2 regions of the Streptomyces sp. 6N223 genome follow, and region 2 is predicted to be linked to the other one. Evidence: riboswitches for the same ligand, from Rfam matches in the RefSeq annotation. Region 2 holds a riboswitch; the other holds the start of a gene.
What was found. Region 2 has a riboswitch for cobalamin ahead of ACTWQH_RS18025 (ribonucleoside-diphosphate reductase subunit alpha). Riboswitches for the same ligand answer to the same signal wherever they lie in the genome.
Positions count from the first base shown of each region.

Region 1 (10,030 bases), on a different contig from region 2:
CGATGAGCTCCGGGGCGATGCGGCGGGCGGGGTGCAGTGCGTTGGGCGGGATGGTGCCGTCGGCGCGCCGGACGAGCTGGCCGTCCACGGTCCACCCGGCGGGGGAGGCGGCGAGCGTGGCCGCCGTGGCGGTCTCCGGGTCGTGAGCCTGGCGGCTGGTGAAGAGCGGTCCGGTACGCAGGTCCACGCCGGCGACGGCGAGCTGGGCCACGGCCGCGAGGAGGCCCCGCGGCCCCTCACCGGGCCGGCCCTCCAGCCGGATCACGCGGTGCGGGCGGCCGTCGAGCACGGCCGAGACCAGTCCGCTGAGCACCTTGCCCGGCCCCACCTCGAGGAAGACCCGGGCACCCGCGGCGTACATGGCCTCGATCTCCTCGGCGAACCGCACGGGCGCGCCGATCTGCTCGGCGAGGCGGGCGCGCACTCCCTCGGCGTCGGCCGGGTACGGCTCGGCGGTGCTGTTGGCCCACACGGGGAAGCCGGGCGGCCGCACGTCGAGCGCGTCGAGCGCGGCGGCGAACTCCTTGCCCGCCCCGGCCACGAGCGGGCTGTGGAAGGCGCAGGCGACGGTGAGCGGCCGGGCGGCGAGGCCGTTGTCCCTCAGGCGGCCGACGGCGGCGGTCACCGCGCCGGCCGGGCCCGAGATCACGGTCTGGCTGGGGGAGTTGCGGTTGGCGGTGACGACGTCGCCGTCCAGGCCGGCCAGCCGCAGCACCTCGTCCACCCGTTCGGGGGCGGCGGTGACGGCGGCCATGGCGCCGGGGTCGCCCGCGTCCCGCACCTGGCCGAGGATCGCCTCGGCGCGGGCGGCGGAGGCGGCCAGCACCTCGCGGGGCGTCAGACAGCCGGCGACGCCGAGCGCCACCAGCTCGCCGTAGCTGTGCCCGCCGGCCATGTCCGGGCGGACCCCGAGCCGCGTCAGCAGCTCGGCGGCGGCCAGCTCGACGATGCCGAGCGCGGGCTGGGCCACGGCGGTGTCGGTGATGCGGGCGAGTTGCGCGGCCGCGGACTCCTCGTCGAACGCGGCCGGCGGGTAGAGCGCCTCGGCCCACCGGGCGCCCTCGCGGAGGTGGCGCCGCAGCTCGGGGAAGAGCACGAACAACTCGGCGAGCATGCCGGGCCGCTGGCTGCCCTGGCCGGGGAAGAGGAACGCCAGCTTGCCGCGCGCCGCACCGTCGCTGCCGTCCGGCTCGGCGGCGTAGAGCCCGGCGCCGGGGTCGTGCTCGCCCGCCGCGGCCCGGTCCAGCAGCTCCGCCAGCTCGGCCAGGCTCCCGGCGAGCACGGCGATCCGCACCGGCTCCCCGCGCCCGGCGGCCAGGTCGCTGCGGCGGGCGGCGGCACGGGCGTAGTCGCGCAGCCGCCACCGCCGGCCGTCGGCCTCGGCCCGCGTCATCAGCTCGGCGAGGGCGCGCACGGCACGGCGGGCGGCGGTCTCGTCCGTGCCCCGGAAGGTGAACAGCTCCACCGGCCACTCGTCGAGCGCGTGCGCGGCCGGGGCTTGGTCGTGGGCGCGCAGCACCACGTGGAAGTTGGTGCCGCCGAAGCCGAAGGCGCTCACGCCCGCGACGCGCTCGGCCGGCTCGGCAACCCAGGGGCGGGCGGCGGTGTGGAACGCGAAGGGGCTGCGGTCGGCCTGCCAGGCGGCGTTGGGGCGCGACAGGTGCAGCGTCGGCGGCTTGACTCCGTGGTAGAGCGAGAGCGTCGCCTTGATCAGCCCCGCCAGGCCCGCGGCGCACTTGGTGTGGCCGATCTGCGACTTCACCGAGCCGACCACGCAGGAGCCCGGCGCCGCGCCGGCCTCGGTGAACACCTCGGTGAGGGTGGTGAGTTCGGTGCGGTCGCCGACGACGGTGCCGGTGCCGTGGGCCTCGATGAGCCCGATCTGCGCGGGCGAGACGCCGGCGTTGGCGAACGCCCGGGTCAGGGCGGCGCGCTGGCCCTCGGGGCGCGGCGCCGTCAGGCCCAGGGCGCGGCCGTCGCTGGCGCTGCCGACGCCGTCGATGACGGCGTAGATCCGGTCGCCGTCGCGCTCGGCGTCGGCCAGCCGCTTCAACGCGACGCAGGCCACGCCCTCCCCGAGCGCGATGCCGTCGGCCGTCTCGTCGAAGGTGGCCGAGCGGCCGGTGGGGGACAGGGCGTGCACGGAGGAGAAGAGGAGGTAGTCGTTGATGCCGTTGTGCAGGTCGGCGCCGCCGCACAGCACCAGGTCGCTGGTGCCCAGCGCCAGCTCCTTGCACGCCACGTCGACGGCGGTGAGGGAGGAGGCGCAGGCGGCGTCCACCGTGTAGTTGGCGCCGCCGAGGTTGAGCCGGTTGGCGATGCGGCCGGCGATGACGTTGGCGAGCATGCCGGGGAAGGAGTCCTCGGTCAGCCTCGGCAGCTGCTCGTCGAGGGCCGGCGGCAGCGCGCCGGTGTAGGCGGGCAGCACGGTGCGCAGCGCGGAGGCGTTGGACAGGTCGCTGCCGGCCTCGGCGCCGAAGACGACCGAGGTGCGGGAGTGGTCGGTGCCCGGCGCGTCGCAGCCCGCGTCGGCCAGCGCGCGGCGGGCGGCCTCCAACGCCAGGAGCTGCACGGGCTCTATGGCGCCGAGCGAGGCCGGCGGGATGCCGTAGCGCAGCGGGTCGAAGGGGATCTCGGGCAGGAAGCCGCCCCAGCGGGAGGGGGTGTGCTCGCCCTCGCCGTCGGGCGCGAAGTACAGCTCGGGGTCCCAGCGGTGGGCGGGGACCTCGGTGACGCAGTCCCGGCCGGTGAGGATGTTGGCCCAGAACGCCGACAGGTCGGGCGCGCCGGGGAACATGCCGGCCATGCCGACGACCGCGATGCGCAGCGGCTCGGGGGCGGGCGGCCCGGCGTGGCGGGCGGAGCCGGCGTTCGCCAGCTCGGCGCGCAGCGCGGCGGCCCGCTCGCGCAGCCATCCGGCGGCCCCGGCCGAGACCGCGTCGTGGAGGGCGGCGATCGTGGTGACCCGCTCACGCAGCACCACGACGTCCCCGGCCATGAACATGCCCTCGCCGGCCTGCCGTTCCTCGCCGACCTCCCGCAGCTCGTCGCCCACCCGCTCGATGCCCTTGCTGGCCAGCCGCAGCCTGCCGACGTTGAACCGCTCGAGCCGCTCCCACGCCTCGCGCTCGGGCAGGCCGCGCTCGCGCAGCTCCGCCTTGAGCCGGGCGAAGTCCTCGGTGAAGGGGCTGGCCGCGCAGCGGGTGGCGTGCCCGGGGGCGGTGGTGAGCAGCTCGGTGCGGTCGGTGGCCAGGATCTGGCGCTGGAACAGCGGCTGGATCGCGCCGGCCCGCACCGCCTCCTCCGTGAAGAGGTACGCCGTGCCCATCAGCACGCCAACGCCGGCCCCGGCGCGGGTGAGCGGGGCGGCGAGCGCGGCCACCATGGCGGCGGAGCGCTCGTCGTGGATGCCGCCCGCGAAGAGCACGGTGAGCGAGGCGGCCGCCTCGGGGCCCTGCTCTTCGGCGAACGCCAGCAGCTCGGCGACCTGGGCCTCCCACAGTGGGAAGCTGTGGCGCGGCCCGACGTGGCCGCCGCACTCGGCGCCCTCGAAGACGAAGCGGCGGGCCCCGGCGGCGAGGAACTGCCGCAGCAGGCCGGGGGAGGGGACGTGCAGGAAGGCGGTGATGCCCTCGGCCTCCAGCGCGGCGGCCTGGGCCGGGCGGCCGCCCGCGATGATCGCGTGGGAGGGCTTCAGCTCGCGCACGGCGGCCAGCTGGGCGGCCCTGATCTCCTCGTCGGCGAAGCCGAGGATGCCCACTCCCCACGGCGCGTCGCCCAGCTCCTGCCGGGTGCGGGTGAGCAGCGAGCGCGTCTGCTCGGCGGAGGACAGCGCGAGCGCGAGGAACGGCAGGGCGCCGGCGCCGGCGACGGCCGCGGCGAACTCGGGCTGGTCGCTGACCCGGGTCATCGGGCCCTGGGCGATGGGCAGCGCGGTCCCCAGCGCCCTGGCCGCGGGGGAGCCGGGGGCGAGCGCGGCGGCGGGCGTCTCCTCCTCGACGGCCTCGGTGATGGCGGCGGCGACGCCCTTGACGGCCTCGGCCACCGAGGGCCAGCGGCGGGCGAACCAGGAGGCGAGGAAGGCGTCCTGCCCGACCGGCAGGACGGGCGGGAGGCCCGTCCCCGGCTCGCCGCCGCCTTCGCCGGCCGCCGAGGCGAGAAACGCCAGGAACTCGGCGCGGTCGCGCGGCAGCCCGGGCGCGCCCGGGCCTCGGCGGCGCAGCACGCGAACGCCGTGGTGGAGCACGGTCTCGGAGCCGTCGAGCCCGGAGAGCGCCTCGGTGATCTCGAACGGCAGGCCCGCCGCGTCGTAGAGCGCGAGCTGGGTGTCGAGCACCACGCCGGCGGCGCCTCCGGCGACGGCGGCGGCGGCCGTGCGGGGACCTATGCCGCCCCAGGCCCAGACCGGCAGCGCGAGCTCCGCCAGCTCCGGGTCGGCGAGGACGCGCTGCAGCAGGACGAAGGTGCTCAACTCGCCGACGGCGCCTCCGGCTTCGGCGCCGCGCACGACCAGGCCCGCGGCGCCGCCGCGCGCGGCACGGCGGGCACCGGGCAGGTCGGTGACCTCGGCCAGCACGCGGCGTTCGCCGAACTCGGCGGGGGAGCGGCCCGGGTCGGCGAGCAGCACGGTGTCCGCCAGGGCGGGCAGCGAGGAGGCGGTGACCGGGCAGCCGGGGCGTACGCGCACCCCGAACGGCAGTGAGGACCAGCGGCTGGTGACGTCCAGGCAGTCAGCGACGCGCCGTTCGTCGCCGGTGGGAAGCTCCAGTATGCCGAGCGCCCCGGCTCGCGCGGCGGCCACTGTGAGACGTGGCGAGGGGCGGTGCACGGGGTTGACCGCGACGACCAGACCGGACCGCGTGGACACCGGCATCGGCATGAACACTCCCGACCGCTGGATCATATAACCGAATTAGCAGGAAGCAGTAAAGTAGCTGCTTTTCCATGCGGTCAAATTCGCGAGGCTCGCGTGCGGTGGCCGCGCCCCCTCACGGACGCCAGAACGGTCGAATCGCCGCTTCACCAGGACACGCTGGTCTTTTATCTACCCGCCGCGGGCTGCCGCAATGCGGGCGACATAGACCTGTCATGAAAGCGAAACTCCGGATTTGCCCCCCAGGCCCTCACTGTGGGAGAGATCACAGGCCCGAACTGGCGTCTGAGGCGCCAATTGCCGGGGGATTCACGCCGATTGTGGCGACGAGCCACCACATCATCGCGCGACCTCCCATCTATGTTCCTCTTACCTCCACACCCGCGATCGGGTGTCGCGCCACCGGTTCAGAGGCCGTTATCCCGTGAGGGGGGAAGATGTCGCCGGAGCGACGCCAGACGGGCTCTGACGGCTATTACGCCCGTCCGTCATAATCCGACGACCCGCCGCCGAATGGCGAGACCACACCGAGACGAATCCGGCGCCGGATCGTGCGCCCGGCGCCGGATGGGACGAATTGCGCGGGGCTCAGCCGCGGGCGGCCACCCGCGCCCGCCGCGCCGCCGCCACCATGTGGCGCAGCGCCGGCTCCACCTCCTCGTAGCCGCGCGTCTTCAGGCCGCAGTCCGGGTTGACCCACAGCCGCTCGGCCGGCACGGTCCGCACCGCCGCCGCCAGCGCCTCGGCCACCTCGTCCTCGCTGGGCACGCGGGGCGAGTGGATGTCGTACACGCCCGGCCCCACGCCGCGCCCGAAGCCGGCGGCGCGCAGGTCGCCCAGCACCGCCATGCGGGAGCGGGCCGCCTCGATCGTCGTCACGTCGGCGTCCAGGCCGTCGATCGCCGCGATCACGTCGCCGAACTCCGCGTAGCACATGTGGGTGTGGATCTGCGTGGCGTCGGCCGCTCCCGCGGTCGCCAGCCGGAAGGCGTCGAGCGCCCACCGCAGGTACCCGGGCCGGTCGGCTGCCCGCAGCGGCAGCAGCTCGCGCAGCGCCGGCTCGTCCACCTGCACGATCCGGATGCCCGCCGCCTCCAGGTCGCGCACCTCGTCGCGCAGCGCCAGCGCCACCTGGTCGGCGGTGGCGGCCGGCGGCTGGTCGTCGCGGACGAAGGACCAGGCCAGTATCGTCACCGGCCCGGTCAGCATGCCCTTCACCGGACGGCTCGTCAGCGACTGGGCGTACGCGCTCCACTCCACCGTCATCGGGCCGGTGCGCGCCACGTCGCCGTGGAGGATCGGCGGGCGCACGCACCGCGAGCCGTAGGACTGCACCCAGCCGTGCTCGGTGGCGGCGAAGCCCTCCAGGCGCTCGGCGAAGTACTGCACCATGTCGCTGCGCTCCGGCTCGCCGTGCACCAGCACGTCCAGGCCCAGGCGTTCCTGAAGCGCGATGACCCGCTCGATCTCGCCCCGCATCCGCCGCGTGTAGCCCGCCTCGTCCAGCCGCCCCGCGCGCAGCTCGCCCCGGGCCCGGCGCACCTGGTCGGTCTGCGGGAACGAGCCGATGGTGGTGGTCGCCAGCGGCGGCAGCCCCAGCCGCTCGTCCTGGGCGCGTGCCCGCTCGGCGTACGGGGCGCGCCGCCGGTGGTGCGGCCGCAGCGCCGCGATCCGCGCCCGGACCCGGTCGTCGCGGCGCGCCGACGCCCGGCCGCGCCGCACCGCCTCGCCGGCCTCCGCCAGCCGCCCGGTGACCGCCGGGTCGTGCGCGCGCAGCGCCTCGCCCAGCAGCACCACCTCCGCCACCTTCTGGCGGGCGAACGCCAGCCGCTCGCGCAGCCGCGGGTCGGGGCCGGTCTCGGCGTCCAGGTCGTAGGGCACGTGCAGCAGCGAGCAGGAGGTGGACACCGCCAGCGAGCCGACGGAGCCCAGCAGGCTGGCGCAGGTCGCGGCGGCGGCCGGCAGGTCGGCGCGCCACACGTTGCGGCCGTCGACCACGCCGGCCACCAGCGTCTTGCGTCGCAGGCCCGGCAGCGCGGGGATCTCGCGGGCGGCCTCCGGCCCGGCCACCAGGTCCACGGCGATCGCCTCCACGGCGCTGTCGGCCAGCACCGGCAGGGCGGGGCCCAGGTCGCCGAAGTACCCGGCCACGAGCAGGCGGGGACGGTCCGGGGCCGCCGCCAGCCGCTCGTAGGCGCGGCGCAGCGCGGCCAGCTCGGCACCCGTCCGGTCGGCGGCGAAGGCGGGCTCGTCGAGTTGCACCCACGCGGCGCCGGCCGCGGCCAGCCGCCGCAGCACCTCGGCGTAGCACTCCAGCAGCGGGTCGAGCAGGTCCAGGGGCGCGAAGCCTGCGGGCGCTCCGGGCGCGGGCTTGGACAGCAGCAGGAACGTCACCGGGCCCAGCAGCACCGGCCGGGTCTCCACGCCCAGCGCCGCCGCCTCCCGGTACTCGGACACCGGCTTGACGTCCTGGTCCCCGGCTGCCTCTCCGGCCGGCGCGAAGGCGGTGCCGGGGCCCAGCTCCGGGACGATGTAGTGGTAGTTGGTGTCGAACCACTTCGTCATCTCCAGCGGCACGACGTCCTCGTGGCCCTCGCGGTCCCCCCGGCCGCGCGCCATCGCGAAGTAGGTGTCCAGGGGCGGCAGGCCGAGCGCGCGGAAGCGCGGCGGCACGGCGTCCACCATGACGGCGGTGTCCAGCACCTGGTCGTAGAGGGAGAAGGTGTTGCCGGGCACCGAGGTCAGGCCGCTGCCGGCCAGCTCGGTCCAGGTCCGCGCGCGCAGCTCGCGGCCCGCCGCGGCGAGCTCCTCGGCGCTCAGGCGGCCGGCCCAGTAGCGCTCCACGGCGCGCTTCAGCTCCCGGCGGGGGCCGATCCGGGGGTAGCCGAGGACGGTCGATCCGATGGCGGGGTCGGTGGGGCGGGTGGGGTTGTCGATCACAGCTCTCTCCTCGCGAGCTCGCTGACCTGCAAGGCCCCGAGCACCGAGGGTGGCATGCGACGGCCGCCGCCACGGCGTAACGGCGCGGCGGCATGCGCGCACGGACCCACCCGCGAGGCCCGAAACCTTGTGGCGCGCACCGGCGGCGCGCGCACCGACGGCAGGTATTCGGACTCGCGGGCGTTCGCCGGTCCGTCGGGCCGGACCGGCGGAACCTACTGGCCGTCGCTTCCCAGGCGCATGCGCGCCCAGTGCCTGATGACGGCGGTCGTTCCCGCTCACCGCTGCGGGGCAGTCCCGGATTCGCACCGGGTTCCCTGTTGCCTCGCCCGCCCCCCGCGGGCGCGGGAGCCGGGCGAACCATCGGCGTACCCGAGCCTACCGCCGGGCGCGCCGCCGCCCGCCGCCGGCCGCCGGGCGGCAACGTTGGCTCCCCGTTTGCCGGGCGTTCCGGTTGACGGGCCATGCTGCGGCCCGTTCCACAGTTCGAGCATATCCAGCCAAGGAGGTACGCGATGGCGACGGCGAGCGGATCAGGAGGACCCGGAGGGAAACCGGGCCCCGTGCGGCGGCGGTCCCTGCTGCGCGGCGGCGTCCTCGCCTCGGCGGGGCTGACGCTGCCGGCGCTGCCCGCGCTGACGGGCGCCGCCCCCGCGCTGGCGCTCTCCGGGCGCCCGCAGGCCCGCTGGGGCGTGCAGGCCGGGGACGTCACCGCCTCCTCCGGGCTGGTGTGGGTACGCTCCGACCGCCCCGCCCGCATGATCGTGGAGACCTCGGCCACCGAGTCGTTCCGCACCACGCGCCGCTTCCCCGGCCCGCTGCTCACCCCCGGCAGCGACCTCACCGGCACGACACCGCTCTTCGGGCTGCCGCCCGGGGAGCAGATCCACTACCGGGTGCTGCTGGCCGACCCCGACGACCCCCGCCGCACCGGCGAGCCGGTGACCGGCACCTTCCGCACCGCCCCCGCCCGGCGCGGCGACGGCGTGCGCCTGGTGTGGTCCGGCGACCTCGCCGGGCAGGGCTGGGGCATCAACCCGGACATCGGCGGCTACCGCGCCTTCGAGGAAATGCGCCTGCTGGACCCGGACTTCTTCCTCTTCAGCGGCGACACCATCTACGCCGACGGGCCGCTCACCGGCAGCGTCACCCTGCCCGACGGCCGGGTGTGGCACAACGTCACCACCGCCGAGAAGGCGAAGGTGGCCGAGACCCTCGCCGAGTACCGGGGCAACTTCCGCTACAACCTGCTCGACGCGAACCTGCGCCGCTTCAACGCCCAGGTGCCCTCCATCGTGCAGTGGGACGACCACGAGGTGACCAACAACTGGTACCCGGGCGAGATCCTGGGCGACAGCCGCTACACCGAGCAGTCGGCGGACGTGCTGGCCGCCCGTGCCCGCCAGGCGTTCACCGAGTACTTCCCGCTGCCGCGCGACGGCCGCGTCCACCGCGTGGTGCGCCACGGCCCGCTGCTCGACGTCTTCGTGCTCGACATGCGCACCCACCGCAACGCCAACTCCCCCAACGACCAGGCCTCCGACCCCGTCGGCATCCTCGGCCGCGAGCAGCTGGAATGGCTCAAGGCCGGCCTGGCGCGCTCGCGGGCGATGTGGAAGATCATCGCCGCCGACATGCCGCTCGGTCTGGTGGTCGCGGACGGCGAGACCGACTTCGAGGCCGTCGCCAACGCCGACCCCGGCGCGCCGCTCGGCCGCGAGCTGCAGATCGCCGAGCTGCTGCGCTTCGTCAAGCACCGCCGCATCACCGGCACGGTGTGGCTGACCGCGGACGTGCACCACACCTCCGCGCAGCACTACGACCCGGCGCGGGCGGCGTTCACCGACTTCGCGCCGTTCTGGGAGTTCGTGACCGGGCCGCTGAACGCCGGGGCCTTCCCCGCCAGCGAGCTGGACGCCACCTTCGGCCCGGAGCGGGTCTTCGTCAAGGCGCCGACGCGCGCCAACGTCTCCCCGGCCGAGGGCTACCAGTTCTACGGCGAGGTCGAGATCGACGGCGACGGCGGCGAGATGACGGTCCGGCTGCGGGAGGTCGGCGGGGCGGTGCTCTTCACCAAGACGCTCCAGCCCGGCCTGGTGGGCCAGTAGGGACCCGCGCGGGGACCGTGCGAATCGCGCGGCGGGGCGTCAGACGATGCCCCGCCGCACCAGCGCGCCCAGCACCAGCGCGCCGGGCAGCAGCGGCAGCCACACCGTG
Region 1 covers NZ_JBQQCA010000001.1:65,371-75,400, forward strand. The annotation lists gene ACTWQH_RS00255 (SDR family NAD(P)-dependent oxidoreductase) at 1-4,873, opposite strand, end outside; gene metE (5-methyltetrahydropteroyltriglutamate--homocysteine S-methyltransferase) at 5,462-7,813, opposite strand; cobalamin riboswitch at 7,956-8,193, opposite strand; gene ACTWQH_RS00265 (alkaline phosphatase D family protein) at 8,329-9,921, shown strand; gene ACTWQH_RS00270 (lysylphosphatidylglycerol synthase transmembrane domain-containing protein) at 9,961-10,030, opposite strand, start outside.
Region 1: another riboswitch for cobalamin. It lies ahead of metE (5-methyltetrahydropteroyltriglutamate--homocysteine S-methyltransferase); the one in region 2 lies ahead of ACTWQH_RS18025 (ribonucleoside-diphosphate reductase subunit alpha).

Region 2 (10,030 bases):
CCCCTGGCGCGCCGCGCCTGGCAGGCGTACGGCCTGCGGGTGCCCGGCTCGGGCGGGGGCTGGGGGCACCGCTCGGGACCCGGGGGGTCCGGGGGCGCCTCGCTGTCCGCCTCCGACGAGCCGCTCGGCATGGACCTCGGCGGCGCGGCCGTACGCCTGTCCCCCGACGGCGAGGCCGAGGTCGTCTGGGGCCGGCGGCTCGATCCCGCCCGCATCGAGGTGCTGAACATCCCGCTGCCCTCCTCCGGCCGGCGCTGGGGCGAGGTGGTGCTGCACGACGGCGCGCCGCGCGGCGAGCGCACCATGACGGCGCCCGGCGGGGGCGGCGTCGCCGGCGTGGGCGCCGGCCGGACCTCCGTCTACCCCGTCTTCGACGAGATCGAGCTGTGGGCGCCCTCCTCGGTGCCGACGTGGGTGGTGCTGATCGAGGCGGCCACCCAGGCCGACCGGGACGCGCTGGAGCAGCTCGCGGCCGACGCCGGGTACGCCGCGGAGGACTGGTCCTCCTCGGTGCGGCTGCTGTGCCGGGCCTGCTCGGAGAGCCGGATGCCCAGCGAGGAGGGCGACGGCCTGGCGTTGCACGATCCGCACGACCACAGCGTCCCCGGCCACCCGGGTCCGCTGGGCCACACCACCGCGGGCGGCCTGTGGTCGCCGGAGCGCGAGTGCGGCATCGCCGCCCCCGGCTCCCTGGTGCGAGGCCTGCTCGACAGCTGGGTCGCGGACAGCCCGGACTCGCGCGACTGGCGCGATCTCGAAGAGGTCTGCTGACGGTTGCGGCCCGTGCGGGGCCGCCCGGGCATGCCGAGACCGCTCGGCGCCCTCGCGACCCGCCGTAAGCTGTACGGGTTACGGAAGACGGTCATCGAAAGGCATTCAGCGGACCATGGCGCAGCAAGAGACCGATGAGCGCGTCAGCGATGAGTTCATCGACGACACCCAGGACTGTGCGGAGCGGGAGCGGGCCCACCGCGAGCGCGGCACGGTCCGGCCCATCACGGTCGTCGGCCACCCCATGCTGCACCGCGAGTGCCAGAACGTCACGGCGTTCGACGACTCCCTGGCCGCGCTGGTCGACGACATGTTCGCCAGCCAGCACGCCGCCGAGGGCGTGGGCCTGGCCGCCAACCAGATCGGCGTCGACCTGAAGGTCTTCGTCTACGACTGCCTCGACGACGAGGGCGTACGCCACGTCGGCGTGGTCTGCAACCCGGTGCTGGAGGAACTGCCCGCCGCCGCCCGCGTGCTGGACGACAACAACGAGGGCTGCCTGTCCGTGCCCACCGCCTGGGCCGAACTCCCGCGGCCCGACTACGCCGTGGTGCGCGGCCAGGACGCGGCCGGCCGCCCCATCGCGGTGCGCGGCACCGGGTACTTCGCCCGCTGCCTGCAGCACGAGACCGACCACCTCTACGGCCGGCTCTACCTGGACCGCCTCTCCAAGCGGGAGCGGAAGAAGGCCCTGAAGATGATGGCCGAGGGCACCCCGCGCTACGAGACGGTGCCCAACGAGTAGCCGCCGCTGACGGGCGGGTGAACGCCACCGGGTCGTTCCGTCGGCGGCGCCCGCCCCGGTTGACGCGCGTTGACGTCTGCGCCACGCTTCTGACTGACTCGACCAGGCTCGACTCCCCTTCTCTCCACGGAGGAAGCATGATCAGACGCGTGGTGCGTCTCCTGCTCGCCGTTGTCATGGTCGCTTCAGCGGCCGTGGCCGTCACGGTCACCACGGCGTCCACCGCCCAGGCCGACGGCTGCTACACCTGGGGCCGCACCCTCTCGCAGGGCGCCACGGGCGAGGACGTGCGGCAGCTGCAGATCCGCGTCTCCGGCTACCCGGAGTACGGCGAGGAACTCGCGATCGACGGCGAGTACGGCCCGCTCACCGCCGCCGCCGTGACGCGGTTCCAGGAGGCGTACGGGCTCCCCGCCGACGGCGTCGCCGGGCCCCGGACCTTCGACCAGATCTACGCCCTGCAGGACGACGACTGCACACCCATCCACTTCACCTACTCGGAGTTGAACGACTGCAACTCCGACTGGTCCGGCGGCGCGGTCAGCGCCTCCACGGCGCAGGCCAACGCCCTGGTGAACATGTGGAAGCTGGAGGCGATGCGGCACGCCCTGGGCGACGCGCCGATCAACGTCAGCAGCGGCTTCCGCTCCTACGACTGCAACAGCGCTGCCGGCGGCTCCTCCACCAGCCGCCACCTGTACGGCGACGCCGTCGACCTCACCGGCTCGCACTCGCTGTGCACGCTGGTCCAGCGCGCCCGCTACCACGGCTTCAGCGAGATCCTCGGCCCGGGCTACTCGGGGCACGACGACCACGCGCACCTCGCGCACGACCCCTCGCCGTACTGGTCCGCCCCGAGCTGCGGCATCTAGCGGGCACGGCACCGCCTAGCCGGGCGAGGGGAGCGTGAGCACCTCGATCACGCGGGACGCGCGCGGGGTGCGCAGCACCACCTCCACCTCGCCCGTCCGGTCGGTCCTGAACGTCTCGGCGGTGTACGCGAAGCAGACGCCGTCCTCACCGGCGGCCCGCACCTCCACGGCGGGGCGAAGGGGGTGGGCGAGCGGCACGTCGATGTGCTTGCCGCCGCCCACCCACACCAGGAACCGCCGCGAACTCACCGCTATCGCACCCCTGATCGGGTTCCTGCGGTAGCGGACCCATTCGTTGCTGCCCGCCTCGCGGTAGCGCCGGTAGGTGATGGATCCTCGCAGGCGCTCCTCCAGCATCAGCAGGCCCTCGGCGACGAGTTGGGCGTGAAGCTCGTCGGGGAGGTGGTCCCGGGCGTTTCCGCGTGCGCGGTCACGGCGGAACGGACTCATGCCACGGAGTCTAGAACTCGTCGTCGAAGGAGACGCTCCCCTCGACCGCGACCTGGTAGGCCGAGGCGCGGCGCTCGAAGAAGTTCGTCAGCTCCTGGACGTTCTGCAACTCCATGAAGGAGAAGGGGTTCGCCGAGCCGTAGACCGGCGGCATGCCGAGACGGGCCAGGCGCTGGTCGGCGACGCACTCCAGGTACGCCCGCATCGACTCGGTGTTCATGCCGGGCAGGCCGTCGCCGCACAGGTCGCGGGCGAACTGCAGCTCCGCCTCGACCGCCTCCCGGAGCATCTCGGTGACCTGACGGCTCATCTCCTCGTCGAAGAGGTCCGGCTCCTCCTCCCGCACCGTGTCCACCACGTGGAAGGCGAAGTCCATGTGGCAGCTCTCGTCGCGGAACACCCAGTTGGTGCCGGTGGCCAGGCCGTGCAGCAGGCCGCGCGAGCGGAACCAGTAGACGTAGGCGAAGGCGCCGTAGAAGAACAGGCCCTCGATGCAGGCGGCGAAGCAGATCAGGTTGAGCAGGAAGCGCCGCCGGTCCGCCCTCGTCTCCAGGCGCCCGATGTCCTCCACCGAGTCCATCCACCGGAAGCAGAACTGGGCCTTCTCGCGGATGGAGGGGATCTTCTCGACCGCGGCGAACGCCTCGGCCCGCTCGTCCGGGTCCGGCAGGTAGGTGTCCAGCAGCGTCAGATAGAACTGGACGTGCACCGCCTCCTCGAAGAGCTGCCGGGAGAGATACAGCCGGGCCTCGGGGGAGTTGATGTGCCTGTAGAGCGTCAGCACCAGGTTGTTGGCGACGATCGAGTCGCCGGTGGCGAAGAACGCGACCAGCCGCCCGATCAGGTGCTGCTCGCCCGGCGAGAGCTTCGCCAGGTCCGCCACGTCCGAGTGGAGGTCGACCTCCTCCACGGTCCAGGTGTTCTTGATGGCGTCCCGGTACCGCTCGTAGAAGCCCGGGTAGCGCATGGGACGCAGCGTCAGCTCGAAGCCCGGGTCCAGCAGGTGCTTCGCCGCGGGCGTCGTGGGGGTCGTCGGTGTCGTGGTGGTCATTACTGGCACGCCTCGCAGGTCTCGGGGTTCTCCAGGGAGCAGGCCTCGGCCGCCTGGTCGGGGACGGAGGCGGTGGCCGGGGCGGCGGCGCGCGCCGACTGGGCGATCCGCGTCGCGGGGCGGGAGCGCAGGTAGTACGTGGTCTTCAGGCCGCGCTTCCAGGCGTAGGCGTACATCGAGCTGAGCTTCCCGATGGTGGGCGCCGCCAGGAACAGGTTCAGCGACTGGCTCTGGTCGAGGAACGGGGTGCGGGCCGCCGCCATGTCGATCAGCGCCCGCTGCGGCAGCTCCCACGCCGTGCGGTACAGCTCGCGCACCTCGCGCGGCAGGCCGGGCAGGGCGGCGACCGAGCCGTTCGCCTCGCGCAGCGCCTCGCGGGTCGCCTCGTGCCACACGCCCAGCCGCTTCAGCTCCGCCACCAGGTAGGTGTTGACCTGGAGGAACTCGCCGCTGAGCGTCTCGCGCTTGAAGAGGTTGGACACCTGCGGCTCGATGCACTCGTACACCCCGGCGATGGAGGCGATGGTGGCGGTCGGGGCGATGGCCAGCAGCAGCGCGTTGCGCATCCCGGAGCGGGCGACCCGCTCGCGCAGCGCCTGCCACCGCTCCGGCCACGGGGAGGCCGCGAGGGCGCCGGCGTAGTGGTCGGGGTGGAGCACGCCCTGGGCGGTGCGGGTGGCCAGCCACCCCGGGTGCGGCCCGTGCCGCTCGGCCAGGTCCGCCGAGGTCTCGTACGCCGCGAGCATGATCCGCTCGGCGATCCGCGTGGACAGCTCCCGCGCCTCGTCCGAGTCGAACGGCAGCCGCAGCCGGAAGAACACGTCCTGCAGGCCCATCACGCCCAGGCCCACCGGCCGCCAGCGGGAGTTGGAGGCGGCGGCCTGCGGGGTGGGGTAGTAGTTGATGTCCACGACGCGGTCGAGGAAGGTGACGGCGGTGCGGACGGTGGCGTCCAGCCGCTCCCAGTCCATCGCGCCGTCCGCGCCCAGGTGCCCGCCGAGGTTGACCGAACCCAGGTTGCACACGGCCGTCTCGCCGTCGTCGCTGACCTCGAGGATCTCGGTGCACAGGTTCGAGGAGTGCACGACCGTGCCGGGCCGCGCCGTCTGGTTGGCGGTGCGGTTGGCGGTGTCCTTGAAGGTCATCCAGCCGTTGCCGGTCTGCGCGAGGGTGCGCATCATCCGGGCGTAGAGCTGGCGCGCGGGCACGGTCCTCACCGCCCGCCCCTCGGCCTCCGCCCGCCGGTAGGCCGCGTCGAACTCCTCGCCCCACAGGTCCACGAGCTCCGGCACGTCCACGGGGGAGAACAGCGACCAGTCGGCGTCGGTCTCGACCCGGCGCATGAACTCGTCCGGAATCCAGTGCGCGAGGTTGAGGTTGTGGGTGCGCCGGGCGTCCTCGCCGGTGTTGTCCCGCAGTTCGAGAAACTCCTCGATGTCCGCGTGCCACGTCTCCAGGTAGACGCAGGCCGCGCCCTTGCGCCGGCCGCCCTGGTTGACCGCCGCGACCGAGGCGTCCAGCGTCCGCAGGAACGGCACGATCCCGTTCGACTGCCCGTTGGTGCCGCGGATCAGCGAGCCCCGGGCGCGGATGCGCGAGTACGCGATGCCGATGCCGCCGGCGTGCTTCGACAGCCGCGCGACCTGGTGGTACCGCTCGTAGATCGAGTCCAGCTCGTCCCTGGGGGAGTCCAGCAGGTAGCAGGACGACATCTGCGGGTGGCGGGTGCCGGAGTTGAACAGCGTGGGGGAGGAGGGCAGGTACGCCAGCGTGCTGGTGAGCCGGTACAGCTCGGCCACCTCCGCCAGCGCCCGCTCGGAGTCGTCCTCCGCCAGGCCGCACGCCACCCGCAGCAGGAAGTGCTGCGGCGTCTCGATCGCACGGCGGGTGGTGGGGTGCCGCAGCAGGTACCGCGAGTGGACGGTCCGCAGGCCGAAGTACCCGAAGCGGTCGTCGGCGCCGTCGGCGACGGCCCGCTCGACGAGCGCGTCCAGTGCGGCGGCATGCCGCCGCACGAACGCCTCGGCGCGGTCCGAGATCAGGCCCTCCCGATGGCCCACGGCGATGGAGGCGGTGAAGGAGTCCGCGCCCTGGCCCGCGGCCTCCTCGCGGATGGCGAGGGTGAGCAGCCGGGCGGCGAGCTTGGAGTACTCCGGGTCCTCACCGATGAGCCCGGCCGCCGCCTCGATGGCCAGCTCGCGCAACTCGGCCTCGTCGGATCCCGCGTGACGCCCCCGCAGCGCCGCCGCCTCGATCGCGCCCGGGTCGGTGGCGCGCAGGCCGGCCGCCGCCCCGCGGAGCGCGCGCCGCAGCGCGGCCACGGCCGGGCCGGCCCCGTCCTCGGTCGGTGCCGTCGGTGCCGTCGGTGCCGTCGGCGCGGTCGGCGCGGGCGGTGCGACGACGGGTGCGGTGGTCATGGCGTAGCTCTCCCTCAGATCGGGGGCAGGGGGCATGACGGTCGCGCGCGGACATACGTATCCCTCGGGCAAAGGGCACACCGCGCCGCGTCCGCCGGCCCAGCCCACGAGGCCCGGACGTGTGCGAAACGCCGTCGGCAGGCACTCGGACTCGCGCGAGCCGACACATCTCGGCTCATCACACACCGTTGCGGGACAGTTCCGGACTCGCACCGGATTCCCCTGCATGACAGCGAGGACGAGCATACATCTTGTGTCGTGAAAGTCGAGAGCCCCTATATGTTGTGGTCGCCTCGCTTGGGGTCGGGCAACTCAAGTGCGAACACGTGAAGCGGCTCCAGGTCCGGCACCGGCTTCCAGTCGCGCTCCGGGGTTCGAACGAAGCCGAGGCGGGTGTAGATCCGGTGCGCCGTGTGCATTTGCGACTGACTGGAAATGACGACGCGCTTCTTCCCGGCGCGGCGTGCCCGCCGCACGCACTCGCGCGCCAGGGCCTCACCGGCACCCCGGCCGCGCGCGGCGGGCGAGACCGCCAGCATCCGGAACTCCGCCTCCCCCGGCCGGGAGACCTCCGCGAAAACCCCGCCGTCCCCGACGTACGTCACGCTGCCGAGGAGCTCGCCGTCGGGCGAGGCGGCCACCAGCACCTCGGCGTGCTCGGCCCGCCGCCGCGCGTCGCGCAGCACCGCCAGATACGGGTCCTCCTCGCCGAAGGTGAGCATCCCGTCCGACAGATACGCCGACGCGGTCAGCTCCCCGACCGCCGCCAGCTCCGCCTCCCGCGCCCGCCTGATCACGATGTCCATGCCGCCAGTGTGACGGGAGGGTCTGACAATGGCGTCCGATAATCCGGCGCGGGTCAGGTGGCGCGCAGCACCCAGTAGCCGCCGTCCTCGGCGAGCACTTCGTAACGGACGCCCGGCCGCAGCGAGTCGGCGTACGCGAGGAGGCTCTCCGCGCTGCGCAGCGGGTCGTAGTAGGCGATGTAGCCGGGCGCCGGCCCGTAGGTGTTGCCGATCCAGAAGACGCGGCAGCGCCCGGTGAGGTGCGAGATGGGCCGGATGTTGGCCGCCACCTCGGCATCGTCGGGGATGCGGTCCAGCACCCCGGCGGCCTCCTCCGTCCCGGCCCGGTAGCTGTCGGTGCGCGTGAGCGCCGCCACCGGCAGCGTCGTGCTCAGCGCCAGCGCCGCCGCGAGCGCGCACGCCGGCAGGTGGTGGGCGTAGCGGCGCAGCCAGGCCCGGTGCGAGGCGCGCGTGAGGGCGACGGCGTCGGCGAGCGCCAGCGCCGTCACCGGCATCAGTACGGCGCTGTAGTGCCAGTCGGTGCCCCAGTAGTGGGGCTCGGCGGAGACGAAACGCCAGGCGAGGGTGGGCAGCAGGGCGATCAGCAGCGGGGAGCGCAGCGCCAGCAGCCCGGTGGTCGGCACCACCACCCACAGCAGCGTGCGGACCTTCTCCTCGGCGCCGGAGAAGACGGCGTCCGCCGGGCCGCCGCCCTCCCCCAGCTTGGTCCAGTAGTCGTACTCGCCGCCGCTGTTGAACGCCGGTATCACCAGGCCGAGGGTGATGGCGCAGGTCACGGCGCACGCGCAGGCGACGCCCAGCGCCACCGGCACGACGCGCGCCTGGCCGCACCGCCGGGCGCGGACGGCGACGATCACGGCGATCGCCGCCGCCGTCAGCCCCAGGTCCTCCTTGACCAGCAGCAGGGGCAGCGCCCAGCACAGCGCGGCCCGCCAGCGCTGCCGCACCACCGCCTCCAGGGCGAAGGCGATCAGCGGCACGGCGAAGCAGATCTCGTGGAAGTCGAAGTCGACGGCCCGCTGCACGCCCCAGGACAGGCCGTACGCCACGCCGATCGCGGCGCCCGCGCCCCGCCCGAGCAGCGCGGTGGCGCCCCGGGTGACGGGGACGACGGCGAGGGCGAAGAGCGCGGCCTGCGCGATCAGCAGCGTCAGAGGGCTGGGGAAGACCCGGTAGAAGGGGGCGAGCAGCGCGGTGACGGGGCTGAAGTGGTCGCCGAGGATGGCGAAGCCGGGCCCCTTGAGGTCGGCGACGGGCGCTTCGAGGTGGGCGTAGGAGCGGACGACCTGCTCGAAGATGCCGAGGTCCCAGGAGCGGGCGCCGTCCCGGAAGTAGCGGGTGATCGACAGGACCGCGTAGAGCACGAAGAACGCGGCGGCCAGCAGGTACGGCTCGCGGCGCGCCCGGCGTTGCCCGGTGGCGGCCGCGTCGCGTGCCCGGGTGGGCGCGGGGGCTATGTCGCCGGGGACGTCGGTGGCATGGGTGGAGGTCATGGAAGCGCCCGGGTCGGGGGTGGGGCGGTCACCAGTTAAGACCATGCCGTCACCGCCTCCGGTTCCCGGGGTGCAGCGAGCGGGGGGCTCCGCCCCGGTTCTCCCGCCCACCCGGTGCCGGGGTGCGGGCGGCCGGGAGCCCGGGGACGGACCCCCGGCCGGGGCGGGGCGGCGCCCCGAGGGGCCGGGTGGGCAGGGCCTAGCAGCAGCCCCGGTAGTGCATGCGGTTCGGGTCGCCGTAGGTCTCCTCCATGCGGCGGCGTTCGAACTCGCGCCGCGTGGGCACCGGGCAGCCCGGATGCTCGCGGCGCAGCCGCTCGGCGTACCGCTCGTACGCCGTCTCGCCGGTGAACTCGCGGACGTACCACCACAGCCGCCGGGCCAGGCCCTGCCGCTCGGTCGTCTGCCCTGTCATTCGCGGACCTCCTCTCGTTCGGTCTCTCGCCCGGCCTGAGGAATCCCGCCGCCGGGGCCGACGCCGGCGGCGGTGAGTTCGGCGCGTTCCTCCTTGGTCGGGATGAGCCCGGCCGGGGCGACCAGCCGCGACTCCTGGTGCGGGGTCTCCGCCAGCTTCACGGACTCCGGGTTGCGGATGGCCTTGACGCAGGCCCGCAGCGAGTCGGCGACGATGACCACGACCAGCAGGGCGAGCCCGGCGGAGAGGACCGCGTCCACCATCGAGTTGTTGGCGATGGTGTGCATGTCGTCCATGTCCTGGGCGGGCGGCAGCACCTCGCCGGCGTCGATGCCGTCCTGGTACACGTCGTACTGGCTGAGGAACCCGACGCGCGGGTCGCCGGAGAAGACCTTCTGCCAGCTGGCGGTGAGGGTGACCATGCCCACCCACACCATGGGCAGGGCCGTGACCCAGGCGTACCTCAGCCGCCCGGACCGGATCAGCACCGTCGTGCTGACGGCCAGCGCGACGACGGCGAGGAGCTGGTTGGAGATGCCGAAGATCGGGAAGAGCGTGTTGATGCCGCCCAGCGGGTCGTTGACGCCGACCCACAGCAGGTAGCCCCACATGCCGACGACGATGGCGCTGGTGAGCCATACGCCGGGCAGCCAGGCGGTGGAGCGGAAGCGTTCCAGCTTCGGGTGGGCGTTGGCGATGCCGTCCTGGAGGATGAAGCGGCCCACGCGGGTCCCGGCGTCGACGGCGGTGAGGATGAACAGCGCCTCGAACATGATCGCGAAGTGATACCAGAAGCTCATCATGCTCTCGCCGCCCACGAAGTCGGCGAGGATGCCCGCCAGGCCGAGGGCCAGTGTGGGGGCACCGCCGGTGCGGGACAGCAGCGACTCCTCCTCGACCGACTCGGCGGCCTGGGCGAGCTGTTCCGGGGTGAGGGTGAAGCCCCAGGAGGTGATGGTGTCGGAGGCCGACTGGAGGGTGTCGCCGATCATGGCCGGCGGGGAGTTCAT
Region 2 covers NZ_JBQQCA010000027.1:12,074-22,103, forward strand. The annotation lists gene ACTWQH_RS18000 (tetratricopeptide repeat protein) at 1-771, shown strand, start outside; gene def (peptide deformylase) at 887-1,516, shown strand; gene ACTWQH_RS18010 (D-Ala-D-Ala carboxypeptidase family metallohydrolase) at 1,654-2,388, shown strand; gene ACTWQH_RS18015 (hypothetical protein) at 2,404-2,838, opposite strand; gene ACTWQH_RS18020 (ribonucleotide-diphosphate reductase subunit beta) at 2,849-3,889, opposite strand; gene ACTWQH_RS18025 (ribonucleoside-diphosphate reductase subunit alpha) at 3,889-6,306, opposite strand; adenosylcobalamin-variant (AdoCbl-variant) riboswitch at 6,438-6,545, opposite strand; gene ACTWQH_RS18030 (GNAT family N-acetyltransferase) at 6,582-7,112, opposite strand; gene ACTWQH_RS18035 (DUF2079 domain-containing protein) at 7,166-8,605, opposite strand; gene ACTWQH_RS18040 (YbdD/YjiX family protein) at 8,805-9,020, opposite strand; gene ACTWQH_RS18045 (carbon starvation CstA family protein) at 9,017-10,030, opposite strand, start outside.